DNA from 4 places in the Actinoplanes sp. L3-i22 genome. Region 3 is predicted to be linked to each of the others. Evidence: riboswitches for the same ligand, from Rfam matches in the RefSeq annotation. Region 3 holds a riboswitch; each other region holds the start of a gene.
The links. A riboswitch is a leader RNA that binds a small molecule or an ion and turns the genes downstream of it on or off. The one in region 3 is predicted to bind cyclic di-AMP.
Positions count from the first base shown of each region.

Region 1: it holds a riboswitch for cyclic di-AMP, as region 3 does, so the genes downstream of both, L3i22_RS54470 (transglycosylase family protein) here and L3i22_RS01785 (hypothetical protein) in region 3, are expected to answer to the same signal.
Region 2: it holds a riboswitch for cyclic di-AMP, as region 3 does, so the genes downstream of both, L3i22_RS08515 (C40 family peptidase) here and L3i22_RS01785 (hypothetical protein) in region 3, are expected to answer to the same signal.
Region 4: it holds a riboswitch for cyclic di-AMP, as region 3 does, so the genes downstream of both, L3i22_RS25335 (C40 family peptidase) here and L3i22_RS01785 (hypothetical protein) in region 3, are expected to answer to the same signal.

Region 1 covers NZ_AP024745.1:9,047,407-9,052,887, reverse strand. The annotation lists gene L3i22_RS40685 (GH92 family glycosyl hydrolase) at 1-291, opposite strand, end outside; gene L3i22_RS40680 (hypothetical protein) at 374-1,438, shown strand; gene L3i22_RS54470 (transglycosylase family protein) at 1,454-1,996, opposite strand; cyclic di-AMP (ydaO/yuaA leader) riboswitch at 1,997-2,175, opposite strand; gene L3i22_RS40670 (VOC family protein) at 2,526-2,981, shown strand; gene L3i22_RS40665 (LuxR family transcriptional regulator) at 2,975-5,481, shown strand, end outside.
Region 2 covers NZ_AP024745.1:1,845,218-1,850,698, reverse strand. The annotation lists gene L3i22_RS08530 (hypothetical protein) at 1-262, opposite strand, end outside; gene rsmH (16S rRNA (cytosine(1402)-N(4))-methyltransferase RsmH) at 442-1,617, opposite strand; gene mraZ (division/cell wall cluster transcriptional repressor MraZ) at 1,767-2,198, opposite strand; gene L3i22_RS08515 (C40 family peptidase) at 3,078-3,860, opposite strand; cyclic di-AMP (ydaO/yuaA leader) riboswitch at 3,915-4,099, opposite strand; gene L3i22_RS08510 (Mur ligase family protein) at 4,514-5,481, shown strand, end outside.
Region 3 covers NZ_AP024745.1:384,471-389,951, reverse strand. The annotation lists gene L3i22_RS01795 (ABC transporter permease) at 1-105, shown strand, start outside; gene L3i22_RS01790 (ABC transporter ATP-binding protein) at 98-871, shown strand; gene L3i22_RS01785 (hypothetical protein) at 931-1,968, opposite strand; cyclic di-AMP (ydaO/yuaA leader) riboswitch at 1,974-2,110, opposite strand; cyclic di-AMP (ydaO/yuaA leader) riboswitch at 2,319-2,452, shown strand; gene L3i22_RS01780 (hypothetical protein) at 2,456-3,490, shown strand; gene L3i22_RS01775 (glycoside hydrolase family 65 protein) at 3,560-5,481, opposite strand, start outside.
Region 4 covers NZ_AP024745.1:5,687,417-5,692,897, forward strand. The annotation lists gene L3i22_RS25325 (MAB_1171c family putative transporter) at 1-411, shown strand, start outside; gene L3i22_RS25330 (class I SAM-dependent methyltransferase) at 422-1,123, shown strand; gene L3i22_RS25335 (C40 family peptidase) at 1,127-1,639, opposite strand; cyclic di-AMP (ydaO/yuaA leader) riboswitch at 1,646-1,795, opposite strand; gene L3i22_RS25340 (YkvA family protein) at 2,075-2,488, opposite strand; gene L3i22_RS25345 (Gfo/Idh/MocA family protein) at 2,521-3,498, shown strand; gene L3i22_RS25350 (TetR/AcrR family transcriptional regulator) at 3,556-4,086, shown strand; gene L3i22_RS25355 (aldehyde reductase) at 4,191-5,207, shown strand; gene L3i22_RS25360 (NAD(P)H-binding protein) at 5,204-5,481, shown strand, end outside.

The DNA of each region.
Region 1 (5,481 bases), 3.4 Mb from region 3:
GCTCGCGGTGTATTCGTATCCGCCCTTCTCGCCGACCTGCGCGTTGCCCGCCTTGTACGTGGTCGGGCTCGGCTGCACCATGCCGAACGGCACCGCCGCGCCGGGGAACGTGTTGCCGTACGCGTCGTTGCTCTTGTTCTGCGTGGTGTCCAACTCGGTGCCGATGAACTGGTTCACCGCGTCGAAGGCGGACAGCTCCGCGGCGGAGGCGGGCACGGCCAGCGCTGTCAGGGACAGCACCGGCCCGAGCGTCGCGGCCAGCAGCGCCCTTCTGGACGGAAAGCTAATCATTTCGATGATCCTGCTGTCCGGAAAGGACCGGCGCATGTCGATAAGTCATCGCGCAAGCGTCGCCCGAGTAAGATCGCATAGCGTGAGCCGCCTGATCCTCGATGAGAACACCGGCATCGATGGGCGCGGAATCCACAGCTCGGAGACGGTCGCCGAGTGGCAGGAGCCCGGCGATCGGGCCGGCTGGGCCGCCGAGGACTGGCAGCCCGAGCCGGAGGTCGTCGCCCACGCCGCGCTCGGCCCGTGGGAGGCCGTGCTCGCCCGGGTCGGCCGCCACGCGCAGCTCGGCGTCCGGCGCGACGGCGCCCGGCCGGCCTGGCACGGCCTGAGCAAGTCCCCCGGCGACATGAACCGCGGCATGGTCGGCGCCACCCTGCTCGCGCCGCACCGGCTCGCCGACGTCACCGCGGTGACCCGGGGCGAGGAGTTCACCGGCGTGCAGGTCCAGGGCGCCCGCCGGGTGCAGCAGCTGGTCGTCCCGCGGATCGTCGAGCATCCGCCGGGGGAGGAGATGGAGCCCGCCGAGGCCCGGCAGGCGGTCGGCGCCCCGGCCGCGCAGGCCCCGGCCGCGCCGCTCGACCTGCCCGAGGAGCTGACCGCCGAGCTGCTGCGGCGGTTGCGCCGCCGGCCCGCCGAGGTGGTCCGGATCGCGGTCGGGCTGCGGGTCGCCGAGACCTGGGAGCTCGCCGACGGCTTCCAGGTGCCGATCCTCTACGACGTGGCGCCGGGAATCCGGCAGGGGTACGTCGTCGACGACGTCACCGGCGTCGCGCACAGCACCCTGCAGGCCTGCCGCAACCACCACCTGGCCGGCCGGCTGGACTGGTGCACGCACTGCCTGCGCTCGACCTGCCCGGCCTGCCCGGAGGCGGTCCGCCCGTGCCGGCTGTGCCAGGGCGCGGCCTGCGGCGACTGCGTCGTCACCGAGGACGGCCGCTGCCGCGCGTGCGCTGCCCTGACCAAGGTCGGCATGTTCGCCCGCGCGAAGTACGGCGTCTCTGCGGGCGGCAAGGCCTGGCACGGCGAGTCCGCGAACGTTCAGGTCACGGTCCGCCGGCAGGGCAACTGGTGGACGCTGGAGCGCTGGGACCGCAACGGCCGGGTCACCGTTCAGCTGGATCCGGGGATCAGCCGGTACCTCGGATGACCCGGCCGCGCCGGATCAGAGCTTGATCCGCTGACCGGGATAGATCCGGTTCGGCGAGCTCAGCACCTTCTTGTTGACCTTGTAGAGCGTGCGCCAGCCGCCCTTGACGTGGTAGCGCGCGGCGATCTTGGCGAGCGTGTCGCCGGACTTGACGACGTAGGTCTTCCCGTTCGACTTCGTGGACTTCTTGGTGGTCTTCTTCTTCGCCGGCGAGGAGATCTTCACGCCGGCCTTCTTGCCGCACACCGGCCACGGGCTCAGGCCCCGCTTGGCGTACAACTTCTTCGCGATCGCGATCTGCTCGGCCTTGGTGGCCTTGTCCGCGGTCTTCGCGTACTTCCCGCCGCCGTTCGCCGTCCACGTGCTGCGGCTGAACTGCAGGCCGCCGTAATACCCGTTACCGGTGTTGATGTGCCACCTGCCGCCGGACTCGCACTGCGCGAGCTTGTCCCAATTGACACTTGCGGCGCTGGCCGGGGCCGCCGGGGCGAGGATGACTCCGCCCGCGAGAATCAGGCCGAGGGCAGCAAGGCGCGTTCGTCTACCGATCCGAGACATGGGTTTTCTCCTCGACGCCTGCGAGGTGAGCTGTCGGGTTCGGGCAGAGTGGCCCGGCCGCGTCACACGCGGCTTCACCCCGAGGCGCGAGCTCCAACATCGCGCCGGAAGTGGGTCCCCCGCTCCTGCCTTTCGATTCGTGTCCGTGGATCGGCGGCAGGATTCGGCGGACCGTCCACAGTGCCCGCCATCGCGGGACGACCGACGGTAACCACACCGGCGGCCCATCGACCAAGTTTTTCGCCCCGGATAGTGACGCTCTTCACGCTATTCGACCGATTTGATCTTGTTCGTGCCGGATAAAACCCAAAAAACAACGGCATTTGCTTGGGTACGACGACAAGCGCGCCCGAGTCAGCCGCATACCCGCCGTGATCGCCCGGGTACCCGGGCACCGAAGGCCAGGGCAAGTCCCGGGCTCGATCAGTCGGACCGGCGGGCCAGTATTTGCGCCATGCGAACCTTCGATGTGGTGGTGATCGCCCCCGGCGTTCCGCGCGGCACCGCCCGTTTCCGCGGGATCTGAGCCATGCACTATCGGCTGGAGCTGATCGCGGTGCCGGTGACCGATATCGATCGGGCCAAGCGGTTCTACAACCAGCTCGGCTGGCGCGAGGACCTCGACTACGTGTGCGGCCCGGACTACCGGGTGGTGCAGTTCACCCCGCCCGGCTCGCCCTGCTCGATCGCGTTCGGGACCGGGATCGGCACCGCCGCGCCCGGCTCGATGGAGAACGTGCACCTGATCGTCCGCGACATCGAGGAGGCCCGCGCCGAGCTGACCGGCCGGGGCGTGCGGGTCAGTGAGATCTTCCACGACGCGGACGGCGTGTTCCACCATGCGGGCACCGAGAAGCGGGTACCGGGCCTGTATCCAGGGCGTTTGTCCTACGGGTCGTTCGCCTCGTTCACCGATCCGGACGGCAACGGCTATCTGCTGCAGGAGGTCACCGAACGGGCGCCAGGTACGCTCCCAGCGTGCTGAGCTCAGTCGGACTCCGAGGCCGGTCCCGCGAACGTGACCAGCTCGAACGCTTGATCCGCGACGTCCGATCGGGCCAGAGCCGGGTCCTGGTCCTGCGCGGCGAGGCCGGCACCGGCAAGTCCGCGCTGCTCGACTACCTGGTCGGGCAGGCCCCGGCCACCCGGGTCGTCCGTGCCGCCGGCGTCGAGCCGGAGACCGAGCTGGCCTACTCCGCGCTGCAGCAGCTGGTCGCGCCGCTGCTGCCGTACCTGGACCGGCTCCCCGAGCCGCAGCGGGTCGCGCTCTCCACCGCGTTCGGCCTCAGCGCCGGCCAACCGCCCGAAGCGCTGCTGATCGGCCTGGCCGTGCTCGGCCTGCTCGCCGAGGCCGCCGTCGACCAGCCGCTCGTCGTGGTCGTCGACGACGCGCAGTGGCTGGACCGGATGTCCGAGGTGATCCTGACCTTCGTGGCCCGCCGGCTCGACGCCGAATCCGTCGCCCTGGTCTTCGCGGCCCGCACCCCGGCCGACGACACCCTGCTCACCGGCCTGCCCGAACTGCTCGTCGAAGGCCTGCCGGAAGCCGACGCCCGGGCGCTGCTGGACACCGTACTGCCCGGCCTGGTCGACGCCCGGGTCCGCGACCGGATCGTCGCCGAGACCCGCGGCAACCCGCTGGCCCTGCTCGAACTGCCCCGCGAGATGGACCCGGCCTTCGGCTTCGGCATCCCGGCCGCCACCACCACGGCGAGCCACCTCTTCGGCATCCCGGCGGCGACCACCGTGGCGAGCCACCTCGAGGACGGCTTCAAACGGCGGATCGCGGCGCTGCCCGCGGCCAGCCGCACCCTGCTGCTGGCCGCCGCCGTCGAACCGGTCGGCAACGTGCCGCTGCTCTGGCGCGCCGCCGAGCAACTCGGCGTCAGCCCGGACGCGGCCGGCCCAGCCGAAGCCGCCGGCCTGGTCGAGATCGGCGCCCGGGTCCGCTTCCGGCACCCGCTGGCCCGCTCCGCCGCCTGGCACGGCGCCGACCCGGCCGAACTGCGCGCCGTGCACCGCGCGCTGGCCGAGGTCACCGACGCCGCCGAGGACCCGGACCGGCGCGCCTGGCACCGCGGGCACGCCGCGATCGGCCCCGACTCGTCGGTCGCCGCGGAGCTGGAGAACTCGGCCGGCCGCGCGCTCGCCCGCGGTGGGCGCGCCGCCGCGGCCGCGTTCCTGGAACGGGCCGCCGAACTCACCCCGGAACCCGGGCCGCGCGCCTCCCGGCTGCTGGCCGCGGCCACGGCCCGGCTCGCCTCGGGTGCCGCGGCGCTGGTCCCCGGCCTGCTCGCGGCGGTGGAGCAGGAGCCGCTCGACGCGATCCAGCAAGCCACCGTGGAGCGGCTCCGGGCCCAGATCGCGTTCGTGCTGAACACCGGGCGCGAGATCGTGCCGCCGCTGCTGGCCGCCGCGGCCCGGCTGGAGAGCCTGGATCCGGTCGCCGCCCGGGAGACCTATCTGTCCGCGGTCGGCGCGGCGATCAACGCCGGCCGCCTCGGCGGCGACGACCTCCGCCACGCCGTCAACGCCGCCGCCAACTCCCTCTCCGCAGGCTCTCTCCCCGCAGGCTCTATCGCCGCTGGTTCCTACGCCGCAGCCGATCCCCTCGCCGCCGGCTCCTTCTCCGCGGCCGACGCTCTCCCCGCCGGCACCCGCCCCGCTGCCGCCGGCCCTCCCGCCGCCGCTGACTCTCTCGCCGCCGCTGCCGTCGGCCCTCCCGCCGCTGCCGCTGACTCTCTCGCTGCCACTGCCACCGCCGCTGCCACCGCCACCGCCGCCGCTGCCACCGCCACCGCCGCCGCGGCCGGCGCTGGCGCTGAGCCGGCTGGGCTGCTGCTCGCGGCGCTGATCATCTGGGTGCGGGACGGGCACGCGGCCGCCGTCCCCGCGTTCCAGCGGGCCCTCGCCGCGGTCCCCGCCGACAACGAACTCGACCTGCTCTGGCTCACCGGAATGATGGTCCACGAGGTCTGGGACGACGAAGCGTTCCAGGACCGCACCGAACAGGCCGTCACCTTCGCCCGCGCCGCCGGCGCCCTCTCCCGGCTGCCCAGCGTGCTCACCTTCCGATCCACCGCGCTGATCTACGCCGGCCGGTTCGCCGACGCGTCCGACCTGATCGACGAGGCCGCCGCGCTGGCTCGCGCGACCGGCCCCGCCCCACACCCGGCCAGCGGCAGCATCCTGGCCGCCTACCGTGGCCGTACCGAAGAAGCCCTTGCCTTGATCGACGAACTGTCCCGGGAGGCCCGGGCCGGAGGCGTCGGCTGGCTGCTCGGCGTCGCCGGATACAGCCGCGCGGTGCTGCACAACGGGCACGGCGACTACGCGGCCGCACTGACCGCCGCCCAGGACGCCGCCGCGCACGAGGACCTGGCCGTCCTGCAATGGTCGCTCGGCGAACTCGTCGAAGCGGCCGTCCGCTCCGGCTCGGACGTCGCCAAGCAGGCCCGGGACCGCCTCGTCGCCCGCACCGCCGG
Region 2 (5,481 bases), 1.5 Mb from region 3:
CGAGCCGGAACGTCTGCTCCATGGCCTTGGTGTTGATCAGCTGAATGCCGACCACGCCGAGCAGCACCAGGGCGATCAGGCCGGCCGCGAACATCGGCCGCGGCGCCCGGATCGGCATCGGCGGCGCGACCCGCAGGCGGGGCAGGACCGGAACGGCTGCCTCGCCGGTGTCCAGCCGCTTCGCCGCGGTGCCCTCGATCTGCACCTGGATGTCCCCCTCGACGCGCAGCCCGGCGCCCCCGCGCCCCTCGTCGCTCCGCATCCCGGACCGGCGCGTGTCGGCGCCCCGTGGGCCGGCACCGGTCCGGCCGGACCTACGCGCCCCCCGCGCGTCGATCCCGCCGGTCGCGGCCTCGCGGGCCGCCCCGCGTCCACGCTCGCCGGCCGTGGACCGCGGTTGCGCCGCACGGCCCCCCGACCGCGGCGCGTTCGTTCGCTCGCTCATGCTTCCCCCTCCCCCTCATGGCTCGGCCCCGGGCGTCGCCGCCCCTGTCCCCCACCTCTGCCAGCCGTCCGGGGCCGCTCGCGGCCGGTCCCGGGCTGCTGGTTCGCCCTGCTCTGAAGCTCGTCGATCCGTTCCACCGCGCGCAGCTTCACCGAAGCCGCCCGCGGGTTCTCCGCCACCTCCGCCTCGCTGGGCAGTTCTGACCCCCTGGTCAGCAGCCGCAGCGTCGGACCCGTCCCGGGCAGTTCGACCGGCAGGTCGATCGGCCCGGTGCTGCGCGCCCTCGCGGTGAGCGCGCGCTTGACGATCCTGTCCTCCAGAGATTGATAACTCATCACCACAAGTCGCCCGGCGGGCGACAACGCGTCCAAAGCCGCCGGAATAGCGGATTCGAGCACGTCAAGCTCGGCGTTGACCTCAATGCGTAGTGCCTGGAACGACCTTTTCGCGGGATTTCCACCCGTTCGCCGCGCGGCGGCCGGGATGGCGTCCTTGATCAGCTCCGCCAGCCGGGCCGTCGAGACGATCCGGGCCTTCGCCCGCTCCCGCACGATCGACGAGACCACCCGCGGGGCGAACTTCTCCTCGCCGTACTGCCGGAGGATGCGGACCAGCGCACCCGGCTCGTACGTGTTGACGACCTCTTCCGCGGTGATCCCGCGGGACTGGTCCATCCGCATGTCCAGCGGGGCGTCCTGGGCGTAGGCGAACCCGCGGTCCGCCTCGTCCAGCTGCAACGAGGAGACGCCCAGGTCGAACAGCCCGCTGTCGATCGCCGGGATCCGCAGCTCGTCGAGCACCCGGGGCAGCTCGTGGTAGACGGCGTGCACCAGATGGATCCGCTCCTCGAAGCGGGCGAGCCGGTGCCGCGAATGGGCCAGCGCCTCGGTGTCCCGGTCCAGTCCGATCAGGACCGCCTCCGGGAACCGCTCCAGCACCGCCTCGGCGTGCCCACCGAGACCCAGCGTGAAGTCGACGTGCACCGCGCCGGGCCGGGCCAGAGCCGGGCCGAGCAGATCGAGGCACCGTTCCAGCAGCACCGGAACGTGCGTGCCGCGCGGCTCCCCCATGTCGACCCCCATTGACCCACCCGTTCGCGTTTCACACTCGGTTGTTACCAATATCGCTGCCCGTTCCGGCCCGGCCGCCCGTCCGTACCGCCAGATCCCCATCCGCTCTGTCCGTGCCCCGGTGAACCCGGACCCGGACACGCGCCTGGCGCCGGGGAAGAGGCGCCAGGAGCGGGAGCGGCTGGAGATCTCGCAGTACGGCAGCAGTGGCGTCCGGGCCGCACTCCCAGCGGCCCACCGAGTGCCACGCCCTACAGTCCGCCGGGCAGCACCCCCTCCTCGATGTCGGCGAACTCCTGCTCGCTCGCCGAGAGGTAGTCGTCCCAGGACTGCTTGTCCCAGATCTCGACCCTGGTGCTGGCCCCGATCACCACGAGATCCCGGCCGAGACTCGCGTACTCCCGCAGATGTGCGGGGATGGTGACCCGGCCCTGTTTGTCGGGAACCTCGTCGTGCGCGCTGGCGAAGAAGACCCGGCTGTACGCCCGCGCCGGCTTGTTGGTCACCGGCGCCTCGCGCAGCTGGCCCGCGATGCGCTGGAACTCCGGCATCGGGAACACGTACAGACAGCGTTCCTGTCCTTTGGTGATCACGACACCTCCCGCCAGCTCGTCGCGGAACTTCGCCGGGAGGATCAGCCGGCCCTTTTCGTCCAGCCGGGGGGTATGCGTGCCGAGGAACATCCGGCCCCCACCCCCTTGCCGTGGCGGTTTACCCCTTCGCGGAGGGGGCGGACCGCCTGTCAACTCGGGCCGGCAGGCTCCGCGGGTCGAGTCCCATGGTTCGGTTCCTCGGTCCTGCCACTGGGCCCCACTCTACTCCACTTCCCTCCACCTGCAACCCGAAAGCGAGTGCTCGCGAGCTGTTTTCGCGGACGTAATCCCAGTTCACAGGGGGTGGCTCGAAGTGGAGGGCGCGAGCATGATCCACGAGGTCCGGTTTCCGACATCCGGCGCACGAGGTTCGATAAGTCCCGCGCAAACCGGCCGAAAACCCCCTGGTGGAGGGATTCACCCGCGGGTGGGGAGGAAAGTGGAGCGCCGCGAGGGAGGAAAGTGGAGCCCACGAGCGGCGACTGTGGAGCGCGCAATCCCTCCACAAACACCCCCCAGCCGCGCCGCCGCCCTCGGCTCGACCGCGGCGGCGCCGCCGGCTCTGCGGCGGCTCCTGGCGGTGACCGCCCGCACCGCCGGCAGCGTGATCGAGGCCGCCGGCTGCGGCAAAGACCTGCTGGCGCTCAGGCCCATTCCCGCGCCGCGAGGCAGCCCTCAACGCCGGCCGAGACCGGCGGCCGGCGATCAGGGCTGCTTTCGGCGGCGCGAGGCAGCCCCACCCGCCCGGCCGGGCGGGTGGGAACGCCAGTGGGGCGCGACCCCGGGTTCGGGTCGCGCCCCACTGGCGTTGTCCCTTATTTACTTGGTGCTGTCCGCCGAATACGTCCGGCGAGACCTCCAGCAGCCAGGCCCCGCCCGCCGTCAACCACCCGGCGGATCACTGCCCGGCGTCAGCCGTCACGGCGGCGAACCGCCGCCCGGCAGGCGCGCCGAGCGGATCGACCCCGATCAGGCGGCGACCAGACGACGTACGACGTAGTTGCTGCCGTAGATCTTGTGCTTGCCGACCCGGGCGCCGGTGTGCGGCGAGTCGTACATGTACCCACCACCGGCGTAGATGCCCGCGTGGTACCCGTACGACCCCGACCGGAAGATGATCAGGTCGCCGACCTTCTTGCTCGACTTGCTGACCGCCTTGCCGTACTTCTGCTGGCTGTTCGCCTTGTGCGGCAGCGACTTGCCGGCCGCCTTCTTGTAGACGTACTTGGTGAACCCGGAGCAGTCGAAGCGCTTGGGCCCGGCGGCGGCGAACTTGTACAGCGCGCCGGTGTGCGACTTCGCCTCGGCCAGCACCTTCGCGCCGCTGGCCTTGATCGACACCTTCTTGCGGATGCTCGTGAACTGCGTGTACCCGGACCCGGTGAAGACGGTCCGGATGTAGATCGCCGACTTCGGCTTGGACGTGAGCGTGACCGTCCCGGTCTTGGACGTGTCGGTGTCCAGGTTCGCCCACTTGCCGTTGCGGTACCCCTGCAGGCGAACGGTGCCCTTGGCGATCTTCCCGGTACGTGGGTCGATGACCTTGGCGGTGACCTTGAGAGTCGAACCCCAGGCGAGGTTCAGGGTGTTGACCCGGTAGGTCAACGTGGGCTTCACCGCAGCCGACTCGGCGGCGGTGGTCGCGGTTTGCGCGGTGGGTGTCGTCGCCGCGGACGCGGGTGACGAAGCCATCAGCTGGCCGGCGCAGAGGCAGAACCCCAGAGAAAGTGCCGCGGTGGTGGCACCGGACATGCGACGGCTGCGGCTCGCGCGGTGGCGGCCCGAACGGTGTTCGTGCACGGTCAGGTTTTCCCTCCGGCACGCCTGCGAGGTTAGCTGTCGGGTTCGGGCGGGAAGGCTTGCCCGGCCACCGTGTGGTGGCTTCACCCCAAGGTCCTGCCTCCGCGTCGTCGGGTGGGACGGCGCGGCGCGGACCGGGTATTGGTTCCCCCGTCCCTGCCCCCTGATGCCTTAGTCAGCGTTTCTGTTCGTGCAGGTGGTCGCGTCCACCGGTCCGGGGCAGGGCTCGGCGTGAACCGGTTGAGCGCGAACCGGCGAGCGGATGCCGCCGGTGAATCTTTGGTACCCGACTTCGCCCATGAACGTTAGACGCCGTCTCGTCACTGTGCGTAGTTGGCACACTGGCCCCTGTCCAGTTTGTTACCTCCGCGAGACAAATGTCATCGCGCTTCGTAGTCGACCGCACACGCACTGTCGATCACCCCCAGTGAACCAGAACACACAAAAACTCAGGTGGTAACCCGTTCGTGATCGCGGAACGTCAACCATCGGCGCAAACGTGGTAACCCGTTCGGACTACCCGGCCTGGTCCGGTGATCCAGGCCTTCCGGCAACTCGACGTAACCCTCGGGTCCGGTACCCTCGCTGGCGTGACGGACGGGAAGATGCCTCTACGGGCCATTGTCGCGACCACCGCGTCGAAGACGGCGGCCGCGCTCTCCAGGGCCGCGGGACGCGGCGACGGGTCGGTGATCGGCGGCTGGATCGGTCTCAAGATCGATCCGGACCTCCTGGCCCACCTGGCGTCCGGCCGTGCCGTGGCGCTCGTGTCCGGCACCAACGGCAAGACCACCACGACCCGGCTCACCGCGGCCGCGCTCGGCGTGCTCGGCCGGGTCGCCACCAACGGGTACGGCGCGAACATGCCCACCGGGCACACCTCGGCGCTGGCGAAGGAGGGGCACACCCCGTTCGCGGTGCTGGAGACCGACGAGCACTACCTGCCCCAGGTGATCCAGGCCACCCGGCCCAAGGTGGTCGCGCTGCTCAACCTCTCCCGGGACCAGCTGGACCGGGCGAAGGAGGTGGCGATGATGGCGCAGCTGTGGAAGACCGCGCTCGCCGGCCACCCCGAGATCAAGGTGGTGGCGAACGCGGACGACCCGATGGTCGTCTGGGCGGCCAGCTCCAGCCCGCAGAGCACCTGGTTCAGTGCCGGCCAGCGCTGGCACGACGACTCGTTCGTCTGCCCGGAGAGCGGGCACCCGATCGAGCGGGCCAACGGCGACTGGTGGTGCACCGGCTGCCCGCTCCGCCGCCCGGCCCCGCAGTGGGTGGTCGAGGAGGACGGCGTCATCGACCCGCGCGGCGACTGGCACCTGGTCAAGCTGCAGCTCCCCGGCAAGGTCAACCTGGGTAACGCGGCCACCGCGCTCGCGGTCGCCGGCGAGTTCGGGGTTCGCCCGATCGAGGCGCTGCCCCGCCTCTCCCGGGTCACCTCGATCGCCGGGCGGTACGCGCAGGTCGACCGGGACGGCCGCAACATCCGCCTGCTCCTGGCGAAGAACCCGGCGAGCTGGCTCGAGGCGTTCGACATGGCCGACCAGGCGCCGACCCTGCTCTCGATCAACGC
Region 3 (5,481 bases):
ACCCCCGGCCTGCTGTGGACCGAGGCCGTCATCTGGACCGCGATCGTGAGCGTCGGCGGCTTCCTCTACTTCTGGCGCGGAGAAAAGGTTTACGGCCGTGGCTGACATCGAACGCGAACCGACCGTCATCTGCGACGACGCCCACATCACGTACAAGATCGTCGGGGCGATCGGCGCGAACCAGACCAGCCCGCTCTCGGCTTTCAAGCGGCTGGTCACCAAGACCAACTCGGCCAATGTGCGCGAGGTGCACGCGGTCAAGGGCGTCAGCTTCGTGGCCTACAAGGGCGAGGCGATCGGCCTGATCGGCAGCAACGGCTCGGGCAAGTCGACCCTGCTGCGCGCGGTCGCCGGCCTGCTGCCGGTGTCCAAGGGCGCGATCTACGCGGCCGGCCAGCCGTCGCTGCTCGGCGTCAACGCCGCGCTGATGAACGACCTGCCCGGCGAGCGCAACGTCGAGCTCGGCTGCCTGGCCATGGGCATGTCGCCGGCCGACGTGAAGCAGAAGAAAGACGAGATCATCGCGTTCTCGGGCATCAACGAGCGCGGCGACTTCGCCTCGCTCCCGATGCGGACGTACTCGTCCGGCATGCAGGCCCGGCTGCGCTTCTCGATCGCCGCGGCCAAGAAGCACGACGTGCTGCTGATCGACGAGGCGCTCGGTACCGGTGACGCGAAGTTCCGCCGCCGCAGCGAGGAGCGGGTTCGCGAGCTGCGCGAGGAGGCCGGCACGGTGTTCCTGGTCAGCCACAGCGAGCAGTCGATCCGGGACACCTGCGAGCGGGTCATCTGGCTGGAGTCCGGCCTGATCCGCGGCGACGGGCCGACCGAGGAGATCCTCCAGCAGTACGAGGCGTACATGCAGAAGTAGGCATCGTCGAAAAAGAGCCCCGGGCCAGTGGCCCGGGGCTCTTTTTGTGGAGTCAACGGCTAGGTCACCGACAGATGTACGTGGTTCGTGTGGTCGGTCGACGGTGTCCCGCCGGCCCCGCTGTACGACTTCCACCCACTGCTCGGCAGCCAGATCCGTTTGAACCAGATCACGTAGAGCACGCCGAGCGTGTCCGAGTTGTGGATGAAGTAGTTCGCCAGGTTCGTGCCGTAGGTCTTGCTGGCACCGGTGGCCACCCCGCCGAAACCGCTCTTGTCGGCGGCGAAGTCACAGGCCCGGCCCTTCGGGTGCTCCCCGCTGTTCTGGTGCCGGAAGCAGGCGACGTACCGGGTGAAACCGGCCTTCTGCGCCTGCTTCATCGCGTACAGCAGACGCGGAGTGATGCAGCCGGTGGTGGTCGGGTCGTCCTCGGTGCACCCGCCGGAGAGGCTGCCGGACGGCTGGTCGGCGTTGGAACTGCTGCCGGAGGAGTCACCCGAGCCACCCGAGTCGGAGCCCTGGTTCGCGTCCTTCAGGGCCTGCTCGGCCTGGATCTTCTTCTTGGCCATCACGTTGACCTGACGCTGCTGCTCGATGATCGTCGCGTCGATCGCCGTCTTGGCCTTGCCCTGATTCTCCCGGGTGGTCCGCAGGTCGGAGATCGCCTGGTTCTGCCGCTCGGCCACGGTGGTCAGCAGCTGGGCGCGGTCCAGGAAGCCGGCCGAGGAGTCCGCGGTGAGCAGCGCGCTCAGCGGTCCGAGCCGGCCCATCGCGTACGCCTGCGCGGCGTACTTGTTGAGCGAGTCCTGCTGCGGACCGATCGCCGCGTCCAACTGCTTGAGGGCGGCGGCGAGCTTGGTCTGCTGCGTCTTGGACGTCTGCAACTTGGTCTTGGCGGTGACGTAACCCTTGGAGGCCTCGTCGAGTTTGTCGAGCAGGGACTTGGTACCGCCCTCACCGTCGTCACCGGACTCCCCGGGGGCGGCAAGGGGCCGGGGTGCCGCGGCCGCCGGTGTGCCGACACCGGCGATCCCGCTTGCGGCGACCAGCAGCGCGAGAACGGCCACCCATCGTCGCCGCGCAGTCACTTGCTGCACTGGCTGCTTCCTTCCGTCGGCCGCCGGCCGGGTTAGCTGACGGGTTCGGGACGAAGGAAATCCCTACCGCTGACGCGGATTCACCCCGGAAGAAATGTGGATCCCCGGCTCGCTGGTTGTTGCGATTAGGCGGCGGTTCCCGGGCGGGAACCGGAACCGACCATACCCACTCGATCGAGGAATCGACAGTTCTCACACTTATTGCAACGGCCCGGTCACGAGTCGTCACGCCATTACGGAACGTCGTCGGAAGGTAACGGCTTTGGTGGTTTTCCTGACCCTGATGCCGAGTGATATCTCAGGTAAACTGGCCGCCGGTCCTGCCAGGACGGCACCGCCCCCGAGTTGCCGGCAGGCCGCCGCCCAATCGTCGAAAGGCGAACCGGGGAACCAGGTAGTTGGGGTGAATCCGCATTACGCGGTAGGGATAGCTTCCGTCCCGAACCCGTCAGCTAACTCGGTCGGCGGTGACTAGGAAGGATTGTTGATGACCGCACGTCCCCGCCGGTGGCTGTTGCTTGCCCTGGCGCCGCTCGTGGCCACCACGATATTCGTGGCACCGGTCACGCCGGCACTCGCCGCTCCGAGCGGCACCTCGTCGACCCCTGCGGAGGGGGACGAGAGCGATGACCTCTCCGATCAGCTCGAGGCGACCAACCGGCGGTTCGTGAACGCCAAGGCCGCGGTCGCCACCTCGAAAAAGAACCAGAAGCTGCTGGCCACCCAGATCGCCGACGCCGAGAAGCGCCGTGACGCGCTGATCCCGGAGGTCAACGCGATCGCCCGCCAGCAGTACGAGTTCGGCACGCTGAACACGCTGAGCTTCCTTCTCCAGGCGAACAACTCGTCGGACTTCATCGAGAAGGCGGTCTCCCTGGAGGAGATCAACAAGCTGCACGACGCGAAGCTGAACGAGCTGAACACCGCTCTCACCACGATCACCGAGAGCAAGACCAAGCTGGACGCCGAGCTGAAGAACCAGACCACCCAGCTCACCATCCAGCAGAAGCAGCACGACTCGGCCGAGGGCCAGCTCGAGCTGCTCGGCGGCGGCACCGGCATCAACAAGACCATCACGAACGGCTTCGTCGACGCGGTCTCCAAGGTCGCGGCCCCGGCGCCGCGCAACTCCGACGGCGGCTTCTCCGCGGAGTCCTGCAACCAGGACGACCCGACGACCGACGGCTGCATCACCAAGCGGACTCTGCACCTCTACCAGGAGGTGAAGAAGGCCGGCTTCAACAGATTCGTCGGCTGCCATCGCAACGGCGGTCCGTTCGAGCATCCCAAGGGCCGGGCCTGCGACTGGTCACTGCAGAAGAGTGGCTTCTCGGTCGCGCACAACGACGACATGATGAGGTACGGGAACGACCTCACCGCGTTCCTGGTCCGGAACGCCGACCGGCTCGGAATATACTACGTGATCTGGTACAAACAGATCTGGTTCCCGGCGACCGGCAACTGGCACGCGTACCACGGTCCGAGTGACCACACCGACCACGTGCACGTGTCCCTGTTGTAGCGCCGCACCGAACATGAAAAAGCCCCCGGTCCTTCGCGGACCGGGGGCTTTCTCGTTGATACCGGAGAATCAGTGGTGCGGCGTGGCCCGCCGCACCGGCGCGCGGCCGGCCGGCTGGGTCGGCGCCGGGCCCACCGGGCCGGCCGACGGGATCGACATGGACACCGGGCGCACCTGGGTGACCTCGATCTCCTTGCCGTGGTGCAGCAGGGTGAGCCGCGCCGAGCCGCCCCCGTTGCGCAGGGAGTAGGTCACCTCGTCGGCGGTGACGTTGACCCGCAGGCGCAGGCCGTGCCAGAGCAGCGAGAAGTCCAGGTTGTTGATCCGGCTGGGCAGCCGCGGCGCGAACGACAGCTGGCCGTTGAAGTCCCGCATCCCGCCCAGGCCGGCGACCAGCGCGATCCACGAGCCGGCCAGCGACGCCACGTGCACGCCGTCCCGCGCGTTCTGGTGCAGGTCGTGCAGGTCCATCAGGGCGGCCTCGCCCAGATAGTCGTGGGCCAGCTCGAGGTGCCCGGTCTCGGCCGCCATCACGGCCTGGATGCAGGCGGAGAGCGACGAGTCCCGGACGGTCCGCGCGTCGTAGTACGCGAAGTTCCGGACCTTCTCCTCCGGGGTGAACGCGTCACCGCGGATGTACATCGCCATCACCAGGTCGGCCTGCTTGACCACCTGCTTGCGGTACAGATCGAAGTACGGGTAGTTCAGCAGCAGCGGGTAACCCTCCGGCGGGGTGTTCTCGAAGTCCCACTCCTGGAGCCGGGTGAAGCCCTCGCACTGCTGATGGACGCCGAGCTCCTTGTCGTACGGGATGTGCACGGCCGCCGCCGCGTCCCGCCAGGAGGCCGCCTCCTCGTCGTCGACCCCGAACCGGCGCGCCAGGTCCGGGTGCCGCTTGCAGGCGTCCACCGCGGTCATGAAGTTCTGCTGCGCCATCAGGTTCGTGTAGATGTTGTCGTTCACGATCGCGGTGTACTCGTCCGGCCCGGTGACGCCGTCGATGTGGAACCGCCCGTGCCGGTCGTGATGACCCAGCGAGCGCCACAGCCGCGCCGTCTCCACCAGCAGCTCCAGGCCGACCTCACGCTCGAAGTCGAGGTCGCCGGTGGCCTGCACGTACCGCCGGACCGCGTCGGCGATGTCCGCGGCGATGTGGAAGCCCGCGGTGCCGGCCGGCCAGTACCCGGAGCACTCCTGGCCACGGATGGTCCGCCACGGGAACGCGGCGCCCTGCAGCCCCAGCGTCTGGGCGCGCTCCCGGGCCAGGTCGAGCGTCGAGTGCCGCCAGCGCAGCACGTCCGCCGCCGCCGAGGGCTGGGTGTAGGTGAGCGCCGGGAGCACGAACGTCTCGGCGTCCCAGAACGTGTGGCCGTCGTACCCCGGCCCGGTCAGGCCCTTGGAGCCGATCGGGCGCTTCTCCGCCCGGGCGCCGGCCTGCAGCGTGTGGAACAGGCCGAACCGGACCGCCTGCTGCACCTCCGGGTCGCCCTCGACGCGGACGTCGGAGTGGTCCCAGAACGCGTCCAGGTACTCCCGCTGCTGCTGGACCAGGCCGTCCCAGCCGTCCAGGCGGGCGCTGGCCAGCGCCGCGCCGACCTGGTCCCGCAGGCCCGGCAGCGAGCGGACGCTGGACCAGCCGTAGGCCGCCAGCTTGACCACGCGCAGCTTCTGCCCCGGCTCCAGGCGGCAGGCCACCGTGGTACGCAGCCAGTCGCCGTGCCCCTCGGTGGTGATCGCGTGCCGGCCCGGCGTCTCCACCAGGTGCTCCATGGCCGCGGCCATCCGCAGGTCACTGACCTTGGTGCGGTGCACCAGCAGGCCGCCGGAGCGCTGCTCCAGCATCTCCTCGGCCTGCAGCGGCTGGGCCAGCACGGCCGCCACCCGCGGGTCCTTGCTGCTCGGCGGCAGCTGCTCGTTCGCCACCAGCTCGGACTGCAGGATCAGCCGGGCCGCGCCGTCCAGCGGCTCGACCTCGTAGAGCATGCCGACCA
Region 4 (5,481 bases), 5.3 Mb from region 3:
CTGCATCCGTATACCCGCTGGGCGGACCGGCTGCTCCCCGGCGATCTCCGGTTCCGGCTCACCCGGCGGGTGGTGGAGATCCGCGACGGGCTGCTCCTGCTGCGGCCGTACCGGACAGTCGAGTCGCACGCCACGGCCACCGAGCTCGCCGGGCGGGCGGGCCTGCACGGCGTCGAGCTGGCGGCCACGGTCGAGGCGGTCGAGATCGCGCTGTCGTTGCGGGCCCTGAGCCGGGCCGACCGCGGCGGGCCGGCGACCGCGCCCGAGCCGGCCACCACCGACTTCGACGGCGTGACGGCCAGCATGCGCGAGGAGGTGCAGTGGCTGACCCGGGTCACCCAGGCCTTCCGGCGTTCGCCGGCCGTCCGGGATGCCGCCGGCAGCCGGTCGGCGCAGCCCGCCGGCAGGTAGCCTCGGCCAGGTGTTCTCACCTCAAGGGCCGTCACTGCGGGAACTGTGTGTCCAGGCGCTGTCCTCGGTCGAACGCGGCTACGACTTCCTGGCTCCGAAGTTCGACCACACGCCGTTCCGTACCCCGGACCCGGTCCTGGAGGCGAGCGTCCGGGCGCTGGCCGAGTTCGGGCCGTTCGACCGGGGGCTGGACGTCTGCTGCGGCACCGGCGCCGGGCTGACCGCCCTCGACCGGCTGTGCCGGGAGCGGATCACCGGCGTCGACTTCAGCGCCGGGATGCTCGGCGAGGCGCGCGCCGCGGTCCCGTCCGCCACGCTGGTGCGGGCCGACGTGCGGGCGCTGCCGTTCACCGCCGGCTTCGACCTGGCGGTGACGTTCGGGGCGCTCGGGCACTTCCTGCCCTCGGAGCGGCCGGCGCTGTTCGAGGGGGTGTACCGCGCGCTGCGGCCCGGCGGGCTGTTCGGCGTCGCGCTCGGCGAGCTGCCCGCGCGGACCACCCGGGCCTACTGGACGAGTCTCGGGTTCGACCTGGCCATGGTGGTCCGCAATACCGTGGTGGCGCCGTCCTTCGTCATGTACTACCGCACCACCACGGTCCCGACCGTCCGGCGGGACCTGCGGGCGGCCGGGTTCACCGTGGAGACCGTCGACCTCACCGTCGAGGCCGACGATCTGCGGTTCGCCCTGCTGCTCGGCCGGAAGCCGGAGTAGCGGTCAGGTCAGGCGCCGGACCACGTAGTTGCTGGTCCAGATCTTCTGCTTGGTGATGGTCTTGCCGGCCCGCGGCGCCGCCCACATCTGGCCGCCGCCGGCGTAGATGCCGGCGTGGAAGCCGTACGAGCCGTTGCGCAGGATGATCAGGTCACCGGGCCGGGCCGCGGACCTGCTGACCGCCCGGCCGTACCGCTGCTGCAGGTCTGCCTTGTGCGGCAGGCTCTTCCCGGTGGTCTTCCGGTAGACGTACATGGTGAAGCCGGAGCAGTCGAAGCGGTTCGGCCCGGACGCCCCGAACAGGTAGGGCTTGCCGCGGTGCCGGGCCGCCTCGGTGACGACCCGGAGCCCGGCCAGTTGCGACCTGGCGGCCACGGTCCGGCCGGTCGTGGGCAGGGCCCGGGTGACCGCGACGGCCGCCGGGGCGGCGACGGCGGTCTGCGGGACGCCGAGCCCGCCGGTGAGCAGGCCGAAGCCCACGGACAGGGCGATCGTGTGGAAGGTACGAACGTGCACGGTGACTCGGTCCCTCCGGCACGCCTGCGAGGTTAGCTGTCGGGTTCGGGCGGGAAGGATTGCCCGGCCGCGATGGCGGCTTCACCCCGAGGTCCGCTTCCGGACCGATGTGTGGTTCCCCCGTCCCCGCCCCCGAATGCCTGATGACTGGTCAGTGCGGTTCGTGCGGCCGGATCGGGGCAGGGCTCGGCGTGATCCGGATCGACACGAGCGGTGAGCCGTTGCCCGCCGCTCCTCCTTGATAGCCCGCCCTCCGGCGCCGTCCCTTATGTAGCGACGGTCACCCTGAGTGACGACAAGGCCAAACGGTGTCCGATTTGCACGGGAGACGCGAACTATGCGGAATCGCTCCGCTCATGGACGGTCACGCAGGGCCGTTGTCGATCTGTGAAGCGGGACACTCCGGGAGCCGACCCGTAAGGATGACCCGGCCGCTCACCCGCGGAGTCCGGTGAGGCGGCTGAGCGCGGCGAAACCGTCCTCGGTGCCGGGCCAGTTCCGGCGGACGGCGTCCAGCCCGGCGCGGCGCACGGTGGAGCGCAGCACGGCGACCACGATGATCGCGTCGTCGGCGTAGCCGAGCACCGGGATGAAGTCCGGGATCAGGTCGAACGGGATCGCCAGGTAGGCGAGCAGCAGGCCGAGCCGGATCCGGACCCCGCGCGGCAGGGTCCGGTCGCCGGCCAGGCGGGTCAGCAGTCGCAGCAGGTCGGGCAGCAGCCGGAGCGCCTCGGTGAGCTGCGCCTTCCCGGGTTTGGCGACCAGCAGGGCGACCAGCGCCGCGAGCCACACGACCAGCAGAGCCACGCCGACGCTGATCAGCGTCTGCCACCACCACGCCATGGTCATCCGTCCTTCCGGGTCCACATAGACTGCGCCGCATGAGAATCGGTGTGCTCGGAGCGGCCCGGATCGCGCCGGCCGCGCTCATCCGGCCCGCTCGGCTGGTGGACGGTGTCGAGGTCGCCGCGATCGCGGCCCGGGACCGTGGCCGGGCCGCCGAGTTCGCCACCGAGCACCGTATCCCGGTGGTCCACGACAGCTACGCCGAACTGCTGGCCGATCCGACATTGCACGCGGTCTACGTCCCGCTGCCGAACGGGCGGCACGCGCGGTGGATCCTGGCCGCGCTGGAGGCGGGCAAGCACGTGCTGGCCGAGAAGCCGCTGACCGCGAACGCGGCGCAGGCCCGCGAGGTACAGGCCGCCGCCGAGCGGACCGGCCTGGTCGTGATGGAGGCGTTCCACTATCGCTATCACCCGCTCGCGGCGCGGATGAGGGCGATCGCGCACGGCGGCGAGCTGGGGCGGATCCGCAGCGTCGAGACGTCGATGTGCTTCCCGCTGCCGAAGTTCGACGACATCCGGTACGACTACGACCTGGCCGGCGGGGCGCTGATGGACGCCGGCTGCTACGCCGTGCACTGCCTGCGCCTGCTGTCGCCCGGCGAGCCGAAGGTCGTCGCCGCCCGGGCGCTGACCACCCGGCGCGACCCGCGGGTCGACCGGGCGATGACCGCCGACTTCGAGCTGGGCGACGGCGCCCGGGGCCGGATCCGCGCCTCGCTGTGGTCGTCGGCGCTGTTCAGCCTGCGGGCCAAGGTGGTCGGCGAGCACGGCGAGATGGTGGTCGACAACTATGCGATGCCGCACGTGTTCCACCGGTTCCGGGTGGCGTCCGACGGGCAGAAGCGGGGCGAGCGGATCGACGGCTCCACGACGTACGTCCATCAGTTGAAAGCCTTTGACGAAGCGACCCGGAACCGGTCGGCGAACCTCACGCCGCCGCAGGATTCCGTCGTCACCATGTCGCTGATCGACGACATCTACCGGGCGGCGGGCCTTCCGATCCGGGAGTGAGCACGCGTTATCGTTGCGGAGAGGTCTCCACTAACGCTGCGGATTGCGAGAAGCTGCATGGTCCGGTCGGATGCGCGCAGGAATCGGGACGCCATCCTGGCGGCGGCCCGGGCGGCCTTCGCCGAGGACGAGAACACCTCGATGAATCAGATCGCGCAGCGCGCCGGGGTGGGCCCGGGCACGCTGTACCGCAACTATCCGTCGCGTGAGGTGCTCCTGCTGGACATCTACCAGGACGAGATCGAGAAGCTCGTCGGCCGGGTGCCCGAGCTGCTCGCCGAGCTGACGCCGGTCGAGGCGCTGCGGCGCTGGACCCTGGACCTGGTCGCCGGCATGCGCACCAAGCATCTGCTGGGCGCGGCCCTCAGCTCGGACGCGCACCGGACGATGGCGGAGCAGAGCTACGGGCCGGTGATCGCCTCGATCACCCAGTTGTTCGACGCGGGCAAGGCCGACGCCAGCATCCGGGTGGACGCCGAGCCGGCCGACTTCCTGCAGCTCACGGGGGCGTTGTGGCGATCCGCGCCGGAGCGGTCGGCGCCGATGCTGGGGCTGATCCTGGATGGGCTCGGGGTGCATCCGGCCTGACCTTCCCGGGGTGATCTGGAGAACTCTCCGCTTTTCGTTGACGAAGTGGAGAGGTCTCCAGTACCGTTTGAGTCACACGAAACGGACACCCCTGGAGGGGCATGATGACGGACGTACTGGTGACCGGCGGCTCGGGCTACATCGGCAGCTACTGCGCGCTCGCGCTGCTCGATGCCGGTTACACCGTGCGCACCACGGTGCGCGACCTGGCCCGCGAGCCGCAGGTTCGGGCGATGCTGGCGGCCGGCGGCGCCGACCCCGGCGCGAACCTGCGGGTGGTGCGGGCCGACCTGGGCAACGACGAGGGCTGGGCCGAGGCGGTGGCCGGCTGCGCCGCGGTGCTGCACGTCGCGTCGCCGACGCTGACTCAGCAGCCGCGGCACGAGGACGAGATGATCCGCCCGGCGGTCGACGGCACGCTGCGGGTGCTGCGGGCGGCGCACGGCGCGGGCGTGCGGCGGGTGGTGATGACGTCCGCGATCGGCGCGGTCGCCTACGGGCACGAGCCGCGCGACACCCCGTTCACCGAGTCGGACTGGACGGACGTGGACGCCGGGATCGAGCCGTACCAGAAGTCCAAGACCCTGGCCGAGCGCGCCGCGTGGGACTTCGTCGCAGGCGAGGGCCGCGGCCTGGAACTGGCCACGGTCAACCCGACCGCGGTGCTCGGCCCGGTGCTCGGCCCGGACTACTCACCGTCGCTCGGCATGATCGCTCGGATGCTCGCCGGGGAGATGCCGGCGCTGCTGCCGTTCGCGACCGGCTACGTCGACGTGCGCGACGTGGCCGCGCTGCACCTGCTGGCGATGACCGACCCGGCCGCCGTGGGGGAGCGGTTCATCGCCACCGCCGCCGAGAGCCTGTGGCTGCGCGACATCGCCGCGATCCTGCGCGAGCGCCTCGGTGACCGGGCGACCCGGGTGCCCACCCGGGAGATGCCGCTGCTGGCGGCGAAGGCGCTGGCCCGGGTCAACCCGCAGATGGCTCCCCTGCGCAAGCTGCTGGGCCGCAACCTCGGCGCGACCTCGGCGAAGGCCGAGCGGGTGCTCGGCTGGAAGACCCGCCCGATCGGGGACACCATCGCGGAGACCGCCGAGAGCCTGCTCGGGCTGCCCCGATGAGGGTGGTGCTCTTCGGCGCCACCGGCATGGTCGGGCACGGCGTCCTCACCGCATTGCTGGAGGACCCCGCGGTCACCGGCGTCACCGCGATCGCCCGCCGGCCGACCGGACGGTCGCACCCCAAGCTGCACGAGATCATGCATGCCGACTTCACCGACTATCGCGGGCTCGACCAGATCTTCGCGAACGCGCACGCCACGCTGTTCTGCCTGGGCACGCCGTCCGGCGGGAAGAGCGAGGCGGAATACACGCGGATCACCGAGGACTTCGCGGT